DNA from 2 places in the Streptomyces sp. NBC_00887 genome. Region 1 is predicted to be linked to the other one. Evidence: riboswitches for the same ligand, from Rfam matches in the RefSeq annotation. Region 1 holds a riboswitch; the other holds the start of a gene.
What was found. Region 1 has a riboswitch for cyclic di-AMP ahead of OG844_RS14285 (peptidoglycan DD-metalloendopeptidase family protein). Riboswitches for the same ligand answer to the same signal wherever they lie in the genome.
Positions count from the first base shown of each region.

Region 2: another riboswitch for cyclic di-AMP. It lies ahead of OG844_RS17930 (transglycosylase SLT domain-containing protein); the one in region 1 lies ahead of OG844_RS14285 (peptidoglycan DD-metalloendopeptidase family protein).

Region 1 is NZ_CP108788.1:3,128,559-3,135,718, reverse strand. Features, by position in the region: gene OG844_RS14305 (aspartate aminotransferase family protein) at 1-280, shown strand, start outside; gene OG844_RS14300 (helix-turn-helix domain-containing protein) at 340-1,032, shown strand; gene OG844_RS14295 (DUF6126 family protein) at 1,102-1,275, shown strand; gene OG844_RS14290 (tyrosine-protein phosphatase) at 1,285-2,097, opposite strand; cyclic di-AMP (ydaO/yuaA leader) riboswitch at 2,519-2,677, shown strand; gene OG844_RS14285 (peptidoglycan DD-metalloendopeptidase family protein) at 2,682-3,653, shown strand; gene OG844_RS14280 (SGNH/GDSL hydrolase family protein) at 3,820-4,647, shown strand; gene OG844_RS14275 (STM4011 family radical SAM protein) at 4,710-5,639, opposite strand; gene OG844_RS14270 (STM4012 family radical SAM protein) at 5,645-7,006, opposite strand; gene OG844_RS14265 (STM4013/SEN3800 family hydrolase) at 7,003-7,160, opposite strand, start outside.
Region 2 is NZ_CP108788.1:3,940,561-3,947,720, forward strand. Features, by position in the region: gene OG844_RS17905 (SIS domain-containing protein) at 1-372, shown strand, start outside; gene OG844_RS17910 (hypothetical protein) at 449-1,033, opposite strand; gene OG844_RS17915 (DedA family protein) at 1,360-2,022, shown strand; gene OG844_RS17920 (sensor histidine kinase) at 2,106-3,296, shown strand; gene OG844_RS17925 (response regulator) at 3,296-3,931, shown strand; gene OG844_RS17930 (transglycosylase SLT domain-containing protein) at 4,029-4,886, opposite strand; cyclic di-AMP (ydaO/yuaA leader) riboswitch at 4,891-5,075, opposite strand; gene OG844_RS17935 (hypothetical protein) at 5,432-5,668, shown strand; gene OG844_RS17940 (flavodoxin family protein) at 5,751-6,203, opposite strand; gene OG844_RS17945 (hypothetical protein) at 6,196-6,588, shown strand; gene OG844_RS17950 (thioesterase II family protein) at 6,698-7,160, shown strand, end outside.

The DNA.
Region 1 (7,160 bases):
GAAACTCCGCAGCCGCTGGACCATGCTGCAGGCGGCCAGGAAGGGCCTCTTCGCCCAGATGGTGGTCGTGCCCCTGCTGCAGAAGCACCGGATCCTCACCCAGGTCTCCGGCGACCACCTGGAAGTGATCAAGCTGATCCCCCCACTGGTCATCGGTGAGCGCGAGGTGGACCGCTTCGTGGCCGCCTTCACGGCCGTCATGGACGACGCGCACAGCGGGGGCGGGCTGATGTGGGACTTCGGCAGGACGCTGGTCAAGCAGGCCGTCGCCAACCGCTGACACTTTGCCTCGGAGGCAAGAAATTTGCCTCCGAGGAAAGCTCCTGGCCCAATGGAGCCATGAATCCTCCTGACGGAGGGGTGGCCGACGAGCTGCCCGGAATCGCTCCGCGCCTGCGCGACCTGCGCCTCCACCGGGGGCTCACCCTGGAGGCCGCCGCCCGGCGGGCCGATCTCTCCCCGGCACACCTCTCCCGGCTCGAGACGGGCCGCAGGCAGCCGTCACTGCCGATGCTGCTCGGGCTCGCCCGCATCTACGGTACGACGGTCTCCGAGCTCCTCGGCGAGATGCCGCCCGAGCGTGACGCGATCGTCCGCGGCGGCCCGTTCGCGGGCGCTCCGGGCGGCGCGCTCGGCGGGACCGCGGGCAGCGCTCCGGGCGCCGGCCCGGGTGGCGCTTCGGGTGGTGCCTCGGGTGGTGCCGAAGCCGACGGCTGGATCTACCAGCAGGCCGGTGGCTCGGGCCGGGCGATGCAGGCGTTGCGGGTCCGGGTCCCCTACGGGGCCCAGAGCGATCTCGTACGCGTCCACCCGGGCGAGGAATGGCTGTACGTCCTCGACGGGCGGCTGCGGGTGAGTCTGGGGGAGACCGTGCACGACCTCGGGCCGGGGGACAGCGCGCACTTCGACTCGCTCACCCCGCACCGGATCGCGGCGCTCGACCGCGGGGGCGCCGAGCTGCTCTTCGTCCACACCCTGCTGCAGAGCCCCTCGGCGGAGCTGTGCCTGGGCAGTGGGACGCACCTTCGCTGACCTCGCACGCCCCACCGCCCCTGCCGCACACCGGTCAACTCGGCCCGAGACCCGAAAGAGAGGACTGCCATGTCCGATTCGGAGCACTACGACCCGCTCACCCCGCGCCCGCGGGGGAGCAAGGACACGCAGGAGCGGAAGATGCCCCGCGGCGTGGTCATCCGGCTCGTCGCCTACCTGGTGGCCGGCCACGTCGTCGCGGCCTTCCTCTTTCTCCTGTTCACCGTGGCGGGCAAAGGCTGACCGCCTGCGCTACGCCTCCTCGACGAGACGCTCGCGCAGCCTCTCGCGGGTTTCGGGCGCGAGCTTCAGCCCCTCGCTGAGGTAGCGGTCCGTGCCGCCCCAGGTCTCCTCGATCGCGGCGAAGGCGGCGGCGAGGTAGTCGGAATGCGCACCGAAGAGCGGGTTGAGTAGCTCCATCACCTCGTCCGACATCCCTGCCGACGACGTGTCGCTGCGCCGCACCTTGTAGCGGCGGTGCGCGTCGTTGGACTTGAGGTAGTCGGCCTCGACGGCCTCCTTCTCGACGCCGACGGCCAGCAGCGAGATCGCGATCGACAGGCCGGCCCGGTCCTTGCCCGCCGCGCAGTGCATCAGCGCCGGCACGCTGTCCTCGGCCAGCGCGTGCAGCACCCTGCTGTGCTCCGCGGTGCGGTCCGTGATGATCGACCGGTACGACGCGATCATGCGGGCCGTCCCCTTGCCGTCGGCGAGGATCGAGCGCAGCTGCTGGATGTCGCCGTCGCGCACCAGTCGCCAGAACTCGGCGCCGTCGGCCGGGTCGGAGAGCGGAATGCTGACATTCCGGACGCCTGGCAGTTCCACATCGAGGCCGTCGAGCTTGTGGTCGGCGGCGTTGCGGAAGTCGAAGACGGTGTGCAGGCCGAGTCCGGCCAGGAATGCCGTGTCCGTCTCGGTGGCGTGCGCCAGGTGGCCGCTGCGGTAGAGGCGCCGGTAGCGCACCCTGCCGCCGTCCGTGGTCGGCAGGCCGCCCACGTCGCGGAAGTTGCGGACCCCGGTCAGCTCGGCGTCTGTCGACGGAACCTCTGGCAGCTGCTGCGTCACAAGGACTCCTGGAGTGTCTGGCGTCGGCGCCGCTCGCCGACGGGGGCACGCCCGCGACGATACGACATGGATTCATCGGGCAATCGTTTCGCCCTTCGGCGCCTTTCCTGCCGGGGTGACCGGCGGCCCGCGAGCATGACATGTCCGTATTGGTGTATTTAGCAGAACATGCCCCGCTTGCATGGGAGATGGGGCTCGGCAGGTGAGCGGGATCATATCCGTGACGGTGTGTGGCGAAACTGCCGAGAGGTAATCCTTACGCCGCGCGGAAAGCCAAGATCCGTAATCCACGGAGTGTGACCGGAATTCCGTAACGGAATTGAACCGCTCATTCCGGTACGCAACCGGTGGCTTGTTCCCGGCGTCCTGACTCGCTTACGGTCACCGTCAATCCGGACGGAACGCCTCATCCTGCCGCCGCCCGGAATCCGCACCGACTCACGTGTGGCAGGAGCGGGGGAACCAGGTAAGCCGCCGACCGGAGTGATCCGGAACGGCTTGGGGTCAAGACGCGCTCAGCGCGGCCGGGCATCTCCAGTCCGAACCCGACAGCTCACCTCGCAGGCGCCGGAGAGGAATTCCCCATGCCCGCAAAGGGTAAGCACCGTCGTACGAAGGCCAGCCCGATCTCCCGCGGCGTCCTCGCCGCAGGGACCGGCGGCGCCGTCCTCGCCCTTCCGCTGATCGGCGCCACCGGCGCGTTCGCCGCCGAGCAGTCCGCGCCCGCAGCCAAGCCCGCGGCCGCCAGTGCGGCGCACCACGCGCCGGCCGCCTCCGTGGCGAAGAAGCAGGGCGCCCCCAGGACCTACTCCGTGGTCGCCGGTGACTATCTGGCGAAGATCGCGGCCGACAAGAAGGTCAAGGGCGGCTGGGAGAAGCTGTACAAGGACAACCGTGAGGTCGTCGGCGACAACCCGAGCCTGATCTTCCCGGGCATGAAGCTGACCCTCGGCGTCAAGGCATCCGGTTCCACCACGGAGTCCGCGCCCTCCAAGGCCGCCCCGTCGAAGGCCGCCCCGTCGAAGGCCGCCCCGTCGAAGGCTGCCCCCTCGAAGGCGGAGTCGGCCCCGAAGGCCGCCGCGCCGGCCGAGAAGGCGTCGACGGCCACCAACGCCGCCGACACCACCGGTGCTTCGGAGAGCGACAGCTCCGGCTACACCACCCCGGTGGCCGACGGTGGCGTCTCCACCCAGTACCGCGTCGCCGGTGCCAGCTGGTCCAGCGGTTACCACACCGGCGCCGACTTCCAGGCCGCCTCCGGCACCAGCGTCCGGTCCATCGGCCCGGGCACCGTGGTCTCCGCGGGCTGGAGCGGTGCGTACGGCAACGAGGTCGTCATCAAGCACGACGACGGCATGTACTCCCAGTACGCCCACCTGTCGTCGCTCGGCGTCTCGGCCGGCCAGACCGTCACCGGCGGCCAGCAGATCGGCCTCTCCGGTTCCACCGGCAACTCCACCGGCCCGCACCTCCACTTCGAGGTCCGCACCGGCCCGAGCTACGGCTCGGACGTCGACCCGATCGCCTACCTGCGCTCGCACGGCGTCTCCATCTGACGCAATCGGGCGGCTCGGTGAGCCCAAGAGGGGCGGTGCGCGGCGGCGCACCGCCCCTCTGCTTATTCCGGCTTTACCAAAACCTGACCGGGTGGTCTATCTCACCACCCGTCAACCCCTTATTACGGTCGCGTAGGTCACATTCGAAGGTGCAGGATATGCGCTTGTGGCAGACGATTCGAGAAACAAACAACGAGGCACCATCGGGTCGTACGCAGCGATTGGCGACAGCTTCACCGAGGGCGTCGGAGACCCCGGCCCCGACGGGACGCTCATCGGCTGGGCGGACCGTTTCGCGGTCATCCTGGCGGACCAGCTCCCACTCCCCGCTGCAGCGGCCGGCCCCGCGGACGGCCCGCACGGGAACTTCCGGTACGCCAATCTCGCCGTACGCGGACGCCTCCTCGACCAGATAGTCGAGGAGCAGGTCCCCCGCGCCAAGGAGCTCGCACCGGATCTGGTGAGCTTCTGCGCGGGCGGCAACGACATCATCCGGCCCGGCTCCGACCCGGACGACGTGGCCGAACGCTTCGAGCGCGCGGTCGCCGACCTGACCCGTTCGGTCGGCACCGTCATGATCACCACCGGCTTCGACACCCGAGGCGTTCCGGTGCTCCGGCACCTGCGGGGCAAGATCGCCACGTACACCGCCCATGTGCGGTCCATCGCCGACCGCTACGACTGCCCGGTCCTGGACCTGTGGTCGCTGCGGTCCGTGCAGGACAGGCGCGCCTGGGACAACGACCGGCTGCACCTCTCGGCGGAGGGACACACCCGGGTCGCGCTGCGCGCCGCCCAGGTCCTCGGCCTCGACGTGCCGGCCGACCCCGACCAGGTGTGGCCTCCGCAGGTACAGCGCGGGGCACTCGAGGTGCGCCGCGACGACATGGCCTGGGCCCGCGAGTACCTCGTCCCGTGGATCGGCCGGCGCCTGCGCGGCGAGTCCTCCGGCGACCACGTCGAGGCCAAACGCCCCGACCTGCTCCCGCTCTGAGCACCTCCGAGCGCACTGATCACACGCGTACCCGACGCGGGTGATCAGTGCGGTCAGTGCGCTCAGCGAGTGATGACGGGGAGGGAGCGCCGCGGCACCGCTCCACGCGGCGCGTCCGCGGTCGGCACCCGTACCGGGCCGGCGGGTATCCGCTCCAGCACGCCGCCGGCGAAGACGTCGTACAACGGCAGCGTCTCCAGGTGCACATAGCCGATGTGGCAGTCGCACACGTCGAGCGGACAGCCTCGCGGACCCGACGAGCGCCGGAAGCTGCCGTCGTAGAGGTTGCCGAGTTCGGCGGGGACGAAGTGACAGCGGCGCACCGTGCCGTCGCCGTCCACCGAGACGACCGACTCACCCGTCCGACAGGGCATCCCGGCCGAGCGGTGCGGATGCCGGCTGTACGGGAACAGAGGGTCCAGGGCCGTCCAACGGTCCGCCTCCTCGTCCGTATACGTGTGCCCCTCGGCGGCGTTGACCCAGAGGTACACCTCAGCGGGCAGCGCCTCGCGCAGCCTCCGCGCCTCGTCGAGATGGGCGTCCAGCCCCACGACTCCGACGCTGTGGCGGACCCCCAGAGCGGTCAGCTCCCGGCACCTGCCGAGGAACCGCTCGTACGGCGTCTGGCCGGGGTGGTACGTGCACCACAGGGCGACCTTGTCCCGCGCCGCGTCGGCCAGCCAGCCGGTGCGCCCGCTGAGATTGGTCTGGATGGCGACCCGGCCGATGTGCGGGAGCCGGGACAGCTCGACGAGAGCGTGCCGGTACCAGGACCGGACCAGCCCCTCGCCCCACGGTGTGAAGAGCACCGACAACCGCTCGCCGGTCTGCGCGGCGGCCCACGCCGTGAACCGCTCCAGAGCCGCACGGTCGGCCCGCAGCTGCTCCCCGCTGTCCCGCCGCTTGGCGAACGGGCAGTAGGGGCAGTCGTAGTCGCACGACGCCAGCGGGCCCCGGTAGAGAATCGTCAGGTCCGCAGGCGTCGGCGTCACGGTGCTCACTTCACCTCGTACGCGGCCATCGCGGCCCGTACGGCGGGGGAGAACAGTTCCGGGCCGAGCGCGTCGGAGTGGGCGAGGCCCTCGGGGGAGAGCCGCAGCAGGCCGGGGCCGGCGGTCCCGTCCAGCCAGCCGCGCTCCTCGAAGGCGCCCAGTTCGCCCGGGAAGTCCCCGAAGGGATCGGTGCCGAAGCGCTCGCGGTACCCGTCGTGGGGCATGCCCTCGGCCTGGAGCAACGACTGCAGGAGGTGGCGCCTGCGGGCCTCGTCACCGTCGACGTACCGTCCGACCTCGGCCCGCGAGAAGTCCTCGGTGGCCGTGAACCCGTCGATGATGCCCCGGATCTCGCGCATCTCCACCGCGTAGTCGAAGGAGTAGTGCAGCGAGGAGGTGTAGGAGCGTGCGCCGCAGCCGAGCCCGATCATGCCGTCGGTCTGGCAGGCGTAGTCGTCCGGGCCCGCCCGGTGCGCGCCCGTGCGACGGAACATCCTCATCGACACCTGCTCGTAGCCGTGGGCCAGGAGGTGGTCGCGGCCGGCGCGGTAGAGGCGCAGCCGCTGCTCGTCCCAGGCGGGGTCCGCCCCGTCCACTGCCCCGGCAGCCCCCTGCCGCCCGAGGCCGGTGAGCGCGCGCACGTACAGCGGGTAGAGGTAGAGCTCCTCGGGACGCCAGGCCAGGGCTGCGTCCAGCGAGGTGCGCCAGCTCTCCTCGGTCTGCCCGTCGATGCCGTAGATGAGATCGATGTTGAGGACCGGGATGCCGGCGTCGCGGATCCGGCCGAGGGCGGCCTCCACGTCCGACCTGTGCTGCGGGCGGACCGCGGCGCGGGCCTCCGCGTCGACGAAGCTCTGCACACCGATGCTGATCCGGGTGGTCCCGCGGTCGGCGAGGACGCCGAGGCGGTCCGCCGTCGCCGTCGCCGGCGAGGTCTCGACCGCCAACGGTACGGACCGCAGGTCGGCGCCCATCCGCTTCTCCGCGATGTCGCAGAGCCGCTCCAGCTCGCCCGCGGTGAGGAAGGTGGGGGTGCCACCGCCGAACGCGGCGGCGGCGAAACGTACCCGCTCCTCGTCGCCCAGCGCGTCCCGGACCGCGGTGGCCTGCCGGTCCAGGGCGTCGAGGTAGCGCGTCGTCAGCTCATCGGGGGCGCCGATCCGGGTGAACAGGTTGCAGAAGCCGCAGCGGACCTCGCAGAACGGTATGTGCACATAGAGGGAGAGCGCGTCCTTCGGCTCGGCCGCCCACAGCTCGCGCAGCAGGGGCCGCCCGGCGGGATGGCCGGCGAGCGGGCGGTATGCCGTCTTGTGCGGGTAGGCGTAGACGTAGCTCCGGTAGGGCCCGGTGCTGGCTGTGACGGTCATCGAGATGCCCCCGGATCGAGGAAGAAGTGGGCGTACGGCACGGTCCAGACCGCTTCGTGACCGAGCCGGTGACCGGTGTACCCGTCGTCGCCGTAGGCCGTGCCGTGGTCGGAACAGACGATCGCGAAACACCGGCGGCGGCTGCTCGCGGCGG
Region 2 (7,160 bases), 810 kb from region 1:
CTGGACTGCACCCAGTTCAGCTTCCTGGGACGGGGCTGGACCGTCGGTCTCGCCAACGAGGCGGCGCTCAAGATGAAGGAGGCGTCGCTCTCCTGGACCGAGTCCTACCCGGCGATGGAGTACCGCCACGGTCCGATCAGCATCGCCACCACCGGGACGGCGACCTGGATGATCGGCTCCGCGCCCCAGGGCCTGGCGGAGCAGGTGCTGGCCACCGGCGCCCGCTGGGTCGAGAGCGGCCTGGACCCGCTGGCCGATCTGGTCCGGGTCCAACGCCTGGCGATCGCGCGTGCGGTGGCCGGTGGCCTCGACCCCGACCTTCCCCGCCACCTGACCCGGTCGGTGGTCCTCGACGCGGCTGCCGGAGCCTGACCGGCACGCCGACGGACCGTGCGGCGGGCGGGTGTTCCGCCCGCCGCACGGTCCGTCACACGGCCGCAGGACGCGGTCAGGCCCCTTCGAAGTAGGCGTCCAGGACGGCGTCGAGTTCCGCCGTCCACTCCTTGAGGCTGCTCCTCGCTCCGGCCTCGACCTCGGCGTTGAACCACCGGCGGCTGGACAGGTGCACCGTGACCGTGAACCGGCGCCCGAAGCGGCCGGTCCTGACCTCGACCGCGCCGATCTCCGCCCAGTCGAACTCCGCCTCCTGGTCGTCCAACCGGAACCGGACACCCTCGCGGGCCACCCTGATGGATCCGCGCCGGTCGCTGACCTCGAAGACCGGCCCGTCCGCCTCGTCCGACGACTCCGCCTCGTCCGACGACTCCGCGGTGTCCGAGGACTCCGCGGACTCTTTCGGCGCTTCCCGGCTGTCAGGCTTCGACTTCGCGTCCTGCGGCGTCTCCGCCCCGTCGGCGACAGCCGTGGAATCGTCCCCGTCGGCGCCCTTCTCGAGCACGGCGGACTCCTCCGCCGCCTTCTCCGCATCCCCCTCCGTCCGCGCGGGGGCAGGGGCCGTCAGGCCGGGGATGTACGCCGGGTCTGTTCCCGCGGCGAACTCGGGCTTGGTGTTCGAATCTATGCGCTGCTCCACGGCGGGCAGTATGGACGACGAACCTGTACGAGACCAGTCACAGCGGTCCGGACGGCGCGGACGCGCCCCTGCCGGAAGGCGGCCGCCCGGCGCCCGGCCCGGTCGGCGGAGCCACCGGGCGCACAGCCGAGGACCTGCCCGATGCCGGGACCGGTCCCCTGCCCGGCTCTCGCCCCGCCCTGCGGGAAACCGCAGGGCGCCCCGTGCGGTGAACCCCAACGGCCTTGACGGCGACCCTCGTACCGGCGCCGTGCCGCGCTCCCTAGCGTTCCTGGAGAGGCGTGGCGGACCCCGCGCGTCTCGTGCCGCCGGCCAGGAGACCGCTCATGGATCACGCACCGCTTGCCCTCCCCCAGGAACCCGCTGCCGGTATCGCCGGCTGGGCGGCCGATCTCGTGGACACCCTGGGTGCTCCCGGGGCGGGCCTCGCCGTCGCCCTGGAGAACCTCTTCCCGCCGCTGCCGAGCGAGGTCATCCTCCCGCTGACCGGATTCGCGGCCGGACAGGGTGTCATCGGTCTGACGTCCGCCCTGTTCTGGACGACGCTCGGTTCGGTCGTGGGCGCCGTGGTCCTGTACGGAATCGGGACGCTCTTCGGCCGCGACCGGGTCCACGCGGTCTGGGCGAGGCTGCCGCTGGTCCAGCCCGCCGATCTCGAACGTACGGAGCAGTGGTTCGCCCGGCACGGCACCAAAGCGGTGCTGCTCGGCCGCATGGTGCCGGTGTTCCGGAGCCTCATCTCCGTACCGGCCGGCGTGGAGCGCATGCCCTTCGCTCTCTTCGTCGTCCTGACGGCCCTGGGGAGCCTGATGTGGAACTCGGTTCTGGTGATGGCCGGTTACTGGCTCGGCGACCGGTGGAACACCGTGGAGGCCTACGTCGGAGTGCTGTCCAAGGCCGTCGTCGTTCTCGTCCTGGTGGCCTTCGCCGGGTACGTCGGGGTACGGCTGCGCTCCCGCGACCGGGGGCAGCACCGCCGTACCCCGTGAGCTCCCGGCCGCCCGCGGCACGATCATGTTCCGCCGGTATCGTGTGGCCCGCGCCTGTCCCGGTATCCCTGCAGGAGGACGTCATGGACGACGCGGCACGCCCGCTCCGGGACTCCGGGGGCGCCGGGGTCGTCCCCGCGGCACAGTCGTTCCCGCTTCCGCGCCGAGCCGCCGGCGCCCTGCTCGGCTGCTGCACCGCGCTCCTGGGCCTGCTGTACTTCGCGGTTCCGGGCGCGGCGCTGGGACCGTTCCTCCTGTGGCCCCGTACGCACGGCCGCGCGCTCGCCCTGCTGGCCGGTGGGGCCCGTGGGCTCGCGGAGCTGGAGCGGTGGCGGCGCGGTGTCTTCTTCGGTGACGTGTTCCCCGCACACAGCCTGTCCGGGCGGGCCGTCCTGCGCTTCGTCGCCGCACGTACCTGGACCGGCATCCTGTTCGCCTTCGTGACCGGGCTGCTCGTGTTCGGGGCGGTACTGGCCGGGCTCCTGGCCGCCGGGGTGGTCCGGTCGACCACGAGCTGGCAGGAGCTGCTGCCCCAGGCCGCCCTCGGCGGTGTCCTGCTCTTCCTCGACCTGCAGGGGCTCGTCTCCCTCGACGCCCTCGACGCCCGCCTGGCCCGTGAACACTTCGGGCCCTCCGCGCGGGAACTGCTGGAGCAGCGCATCGACGAACTGGCCGCCAGCCGTGCCGGAGTCCTCGAAGCGGTCGACACGGAGCGCCGCCGCATCGAACGCGATCTGCACGACGGCGTCCAGCAGCGGCTCGTCGCGCTGGCCATGCTCCTGGGCCGCGCCCGCCGCAACCGGACGCCGGAACAGGCCGAAGCGCTGCTGCGACAGGCGCACAAGGAGTCGAGGGACGTCCTCACGGAGCTACGGGAAGTGGCCTGGCGGGTCTATCCGTCGGCACTGGACAGTCTGGGTCTCGAGGAGGCGCTCGGCGGCGTGGCCGAGCGGTGCGTGATCCCGCTGCGCATGGAGTTCGATCTCGCGGTGCCGCTGCCCCGTCCGGTGGAGACCGCCGCGTACTTCGTGGTCTCGGAGGCGGTCACCAACGCCGCGAAGCACTCCGGTGCCACGCACATCTCCGTCACCGTCCGGGGCGACGGCAACCGGGTGTCGGTGCGGGTCCGGGACAACGGCACCGGCGGTGCGGATCCCGCGGGCAGCGGGCTGACCGGGCTACGGAGCCGGGTCGACGCGCTCGACGGCCTGCTGCACATCGAAAGCCCTCCGAAGGGACCGACCACCATCACCGCGGAGCTGCTGTGCGCGTAATGCTCGCCGAGGACTCGACGCTGCTCCGGGAGGGCCTCGTCCGGCTGCTGGCGGAGGAGGGGCACGACGTCCTCGCCGCGGTGGGCGACGGAACGTCCCTCATCCAGGAGGCCGGGGCGCGGACACCGGACCTCGTCGTCGTCGACATCCGGATGCCTCCCACCCACACCGACGAGGGGCTGCGGGCCGCCCTGGAGATCCGCGAGCGGTGGCCGGCGGTCGGCGTACTGGTGCTGTCCCAGCATGTCGAGCGCACCTATGCGGCCCGGTTGCTGTCAGGGGGCGCCGAGCGGGTGGGGTACCTGCTGAAGGACCGGGTCGCGCAGGTCGACGAGTTCCTCGACGCACTGGAGCGGATCCGGGCGGGAGGTGTGGTGCTCGACCCGGAGGTCGTACGGCAGCTGGTGCTCCGCAGTACCCACAGCGATCCGCTGGCCGGGCTGACGCCCCGGGAACGCACGGTCCTGCAGGAACTGGCGCAGGGCCGCACCAACGCCGCCATCGCGCAGCGGCTGCACCTGTCGCTGAGTTCGGTCGAGAAGCACCTCGGCTCCGTCTTCGACAAGCTGGAGCTGCCGAGCACCACGGAGTACAGCCGCCGGGTCCTCGCGGTGCTGCACTACCTGAAGTCGTAGGACCGGCGCAGGAGGCCGGGACACACGGACGGGTGGTGCGGATTCGTCCGAACCCGCACCACCCGTCGATCGTGCTCAGCTGTCACACAGCCGTGTGTCAGTAGGCCCCGAAGACGTTGTCGATCGAGCCGTACCGGTCTGCGGCGTAGTTGCACGCTGCGGTGATGTTGGCGACCGGGTCATAGCTGTCGGTCGACGTACCGGGCACGTGGTAGGCCTCGAAGGTCGGGTCGATGACCTGCAGCAGGCCCTTGGACGGGATGCCCGCGGCGGCGTTCGAGTCCCAGTTGTTGATGGCGAGCGGGTTGCCCGAGGACTCACGCATGATGTTGCGGTGGATGCCGTCGTAGCTGCCGGGGATGCCGTGCTCGGCCATGACCGCCAGCGACTCCTTGATCCAGCCGTCGAGGTCGTTCGTGTACGTGGCCGGCTGGGCCGCGGGAGCGGCGGCGGGCGCGCCCTGCGCGGCGAGCTTCGTGCTCGTGCGCTCCGAACGGTCGGCGCGGTCGGCGCTCTTCTCGGCGCGGTCCGAGGCGCCGGAGGCCTTGGGTTCGGCCTTACCCGACTTCGCAGCCTTGTTCTCGGCCTTGGCGCCGATGGTCAGCTTCAGACCGGGGCGAATCAGATCGGGGTTGTCGCCGACAGCCGCGCGATTGTCCTTGTACAGCTCCTGCCAGCCACCGCTCACGGAATGTCCGCGTGCGATCTTGGCGAGGGAGTCACCCAAGATCACGGAATAGGTGACGGGTGCGGACTTCTTGGCCGCAATTCCCTTTGCGGACACAGCAGTCGACGTCGACGCCTTTTCGATGGCGACCGGCTGGGCCGGTGCTGCGAAGGCGCCGGTCGCACCGATCACGGGGAGGGCCAGAGCGGCTCCGCCCGTGCTCACGGCGATGATGCCGCGGGTCAGTGAACTGGTCCTGGAACGACGGTGCTTACCCTTTGCGGGCATGGTGAATTCCTCTCCGTCGCCTGCGAAGTGAGCTGTCGGGTTCGGGCTGGAGATGCCCGGCCGCATGCGAATGCGACTTCACCCCGAGCCGATCCGGATACCGGATCGGCGCTTACCTGGGTCCCCCGCTCCTGCCGTACGTGAGTGGTCGGGTTACCGGACGGCGGCAGGATTCGGCGTTCCATCCGGAGTGAGGGTGACCGTAGGCGAGAAATAGCGAAAGGAACAAGCCCCGAATTGGTGATCACAATTCATTCGCAAGATCGATCGATGGAAATTCGTGTAATCGACCCCACACGGCGAAGCCAACTTTCTTGGCGCACAAGGGGACCGGCCGACGGCTGTCGACGTCGTCGGCGTGACAGGTGACGCTGGTCACTGAGTCCGATAAGGGCGATTTGCTCTGTGCCGAAAGATCACAGGCCGCACGATATGGGGCCTTATGAATGACGGGATCAATCCCAAGAATCGACTAAATCAGGCAAACAGCTCATTGACGTCACATCTGCGCATACCGCGGCCGTCCGTGTGGAACCGATCCACGCATGACCGACAGCGCGAGCCCCAGCACCTGGAACCCGCCGATCACCGTCCTGGCCGTACAGCCGGGAGATCCGCCCTTCCGCCTCGTGGAGATCGACGGAGAGATCGTCGGCAGGGCGACGGCGATGACCGACGTGCTCGTCATCGCCAACGCGGCCGGAATCACCGTCCATGACCTCGACGACCCCGCCACGGTGCGATGGGTGGGCGGCGACAAGCTCACCTGGCGGCCACGCTGAGCAGCGGACGGTACGTCCTGCCCGGCAGAACGTGACCCGGAGCTCGCCGCCGGGCCGAACAGCGCCCGGGAGGCGCGCCGCCTCAGCCCATCAGCCCGGCGGCGACGGTCGCACCCAGTTCCCAGCACGCCTCGATGTCGGCCTTGCCCGGCTCGCCCGTGACTTTCACGGCGTCGGCCGTACGGCGCCATCCCAGGCCGGTCGTGATCGACTCCATGGCCCGCAGGGCGCCGGTGACGTCGCTGCCGCCGTGCACGTAGTAGCCGAAGGGCCGGCCGCGCGTCGCGTCCAGGCACGGGTAGTAGACCTGGTCGAAGAAGTGCTTGAGGGCGCCGGACATGTAGCCGAGGTTCGCCGGGGTCCCGAGGAGGTAGCCGTCGGCGGCGAGTACGTCGGAAGCGGTGGCGGAGAGCGCCGCGCGCCGTTCGACCCTGACCCCTTCGATCTCCTCCGTGGTCGCACCGGAGACGACGGCTTCGAACAGCGCCTGACAGTTCGGCGAGGGCGTGTGATGCACGATCAGCAGAGTGGCCACACCCAGGACCCTGCCGCCCGGAACCGCCGACTGCAAGCGAGGCACGCGCCGGCGGTGTGCACGGCTCGTCTGCGCGGCGTCCGGAGTCGCCCCGCAGGAGGCGGGTACCGCCTCGGCGTTGGCCTGCACGTCCCAGCAGATCGGCGGCGCCGCAGGCCTCGCGCTGCTCGTCGCGCTGGCGACCGCCGGCCTGCCCGGGGACGCCCCGGCCATCGTGGACGTCGCCGACGGTCTGCGCACCGCGATGTGGGTCGGCGGTGCGGCCTCGATCATCGGGGGCCTTCTCGCCTTCACTCCCGGGAAGCCGGGGACTCCCGGACCCCGGCCCGCCGTCGAGGCGCCGAGTCCGGCGATCGACGAGGTCGGGGCGCGCAGCAGCGGCTGATGGGCCTGCCCCCGACGGTTCATGGCCGGAGCCTCCCCCGGCGCCGGCCATGAACCCTTATCCTGTTCTGCCACCACCAGCACGCCCCGCCCCCCGACTTGGTGACCTCATGTCTCAGCAGCACACACATGACGACTCCTGGATACGGCGCTTCGCGCCCACCGCGCAGAGCACGGCCCAGCTCGTCTGCTTTCCGCACGCGGGAGGGTCGGCGGGGTACTTCCGCCTCCTGGCCCACGCCCTCGCACCCGGGATCGACACACTGGCCATCCAGTACCCAGGGCGTCAGGACCGGCACGGGGAGCCGCTCCTCGACAGCGTGAAGGGGCTGGCCGACGCCGCCTTCGCCGTCCTGCGCCACCGGCTCGACCCCCCCTTCGCCTTCTTCGGCCACAGCCTGGGTGCAGTCGTCGCCTTCGAGGTGGCCCGCCGGTTCGAGCAGCAGACATCGCACGGACCGGTACGGCTCTTCGCCTCCTCCCGCCGGGCGCCGTCGATCGCACGCAAAGGGACGATCCATCTCCGTGACGACGACGGCCTGGTCGCGGAGATCGTGCGGCTCGGCGGCACGG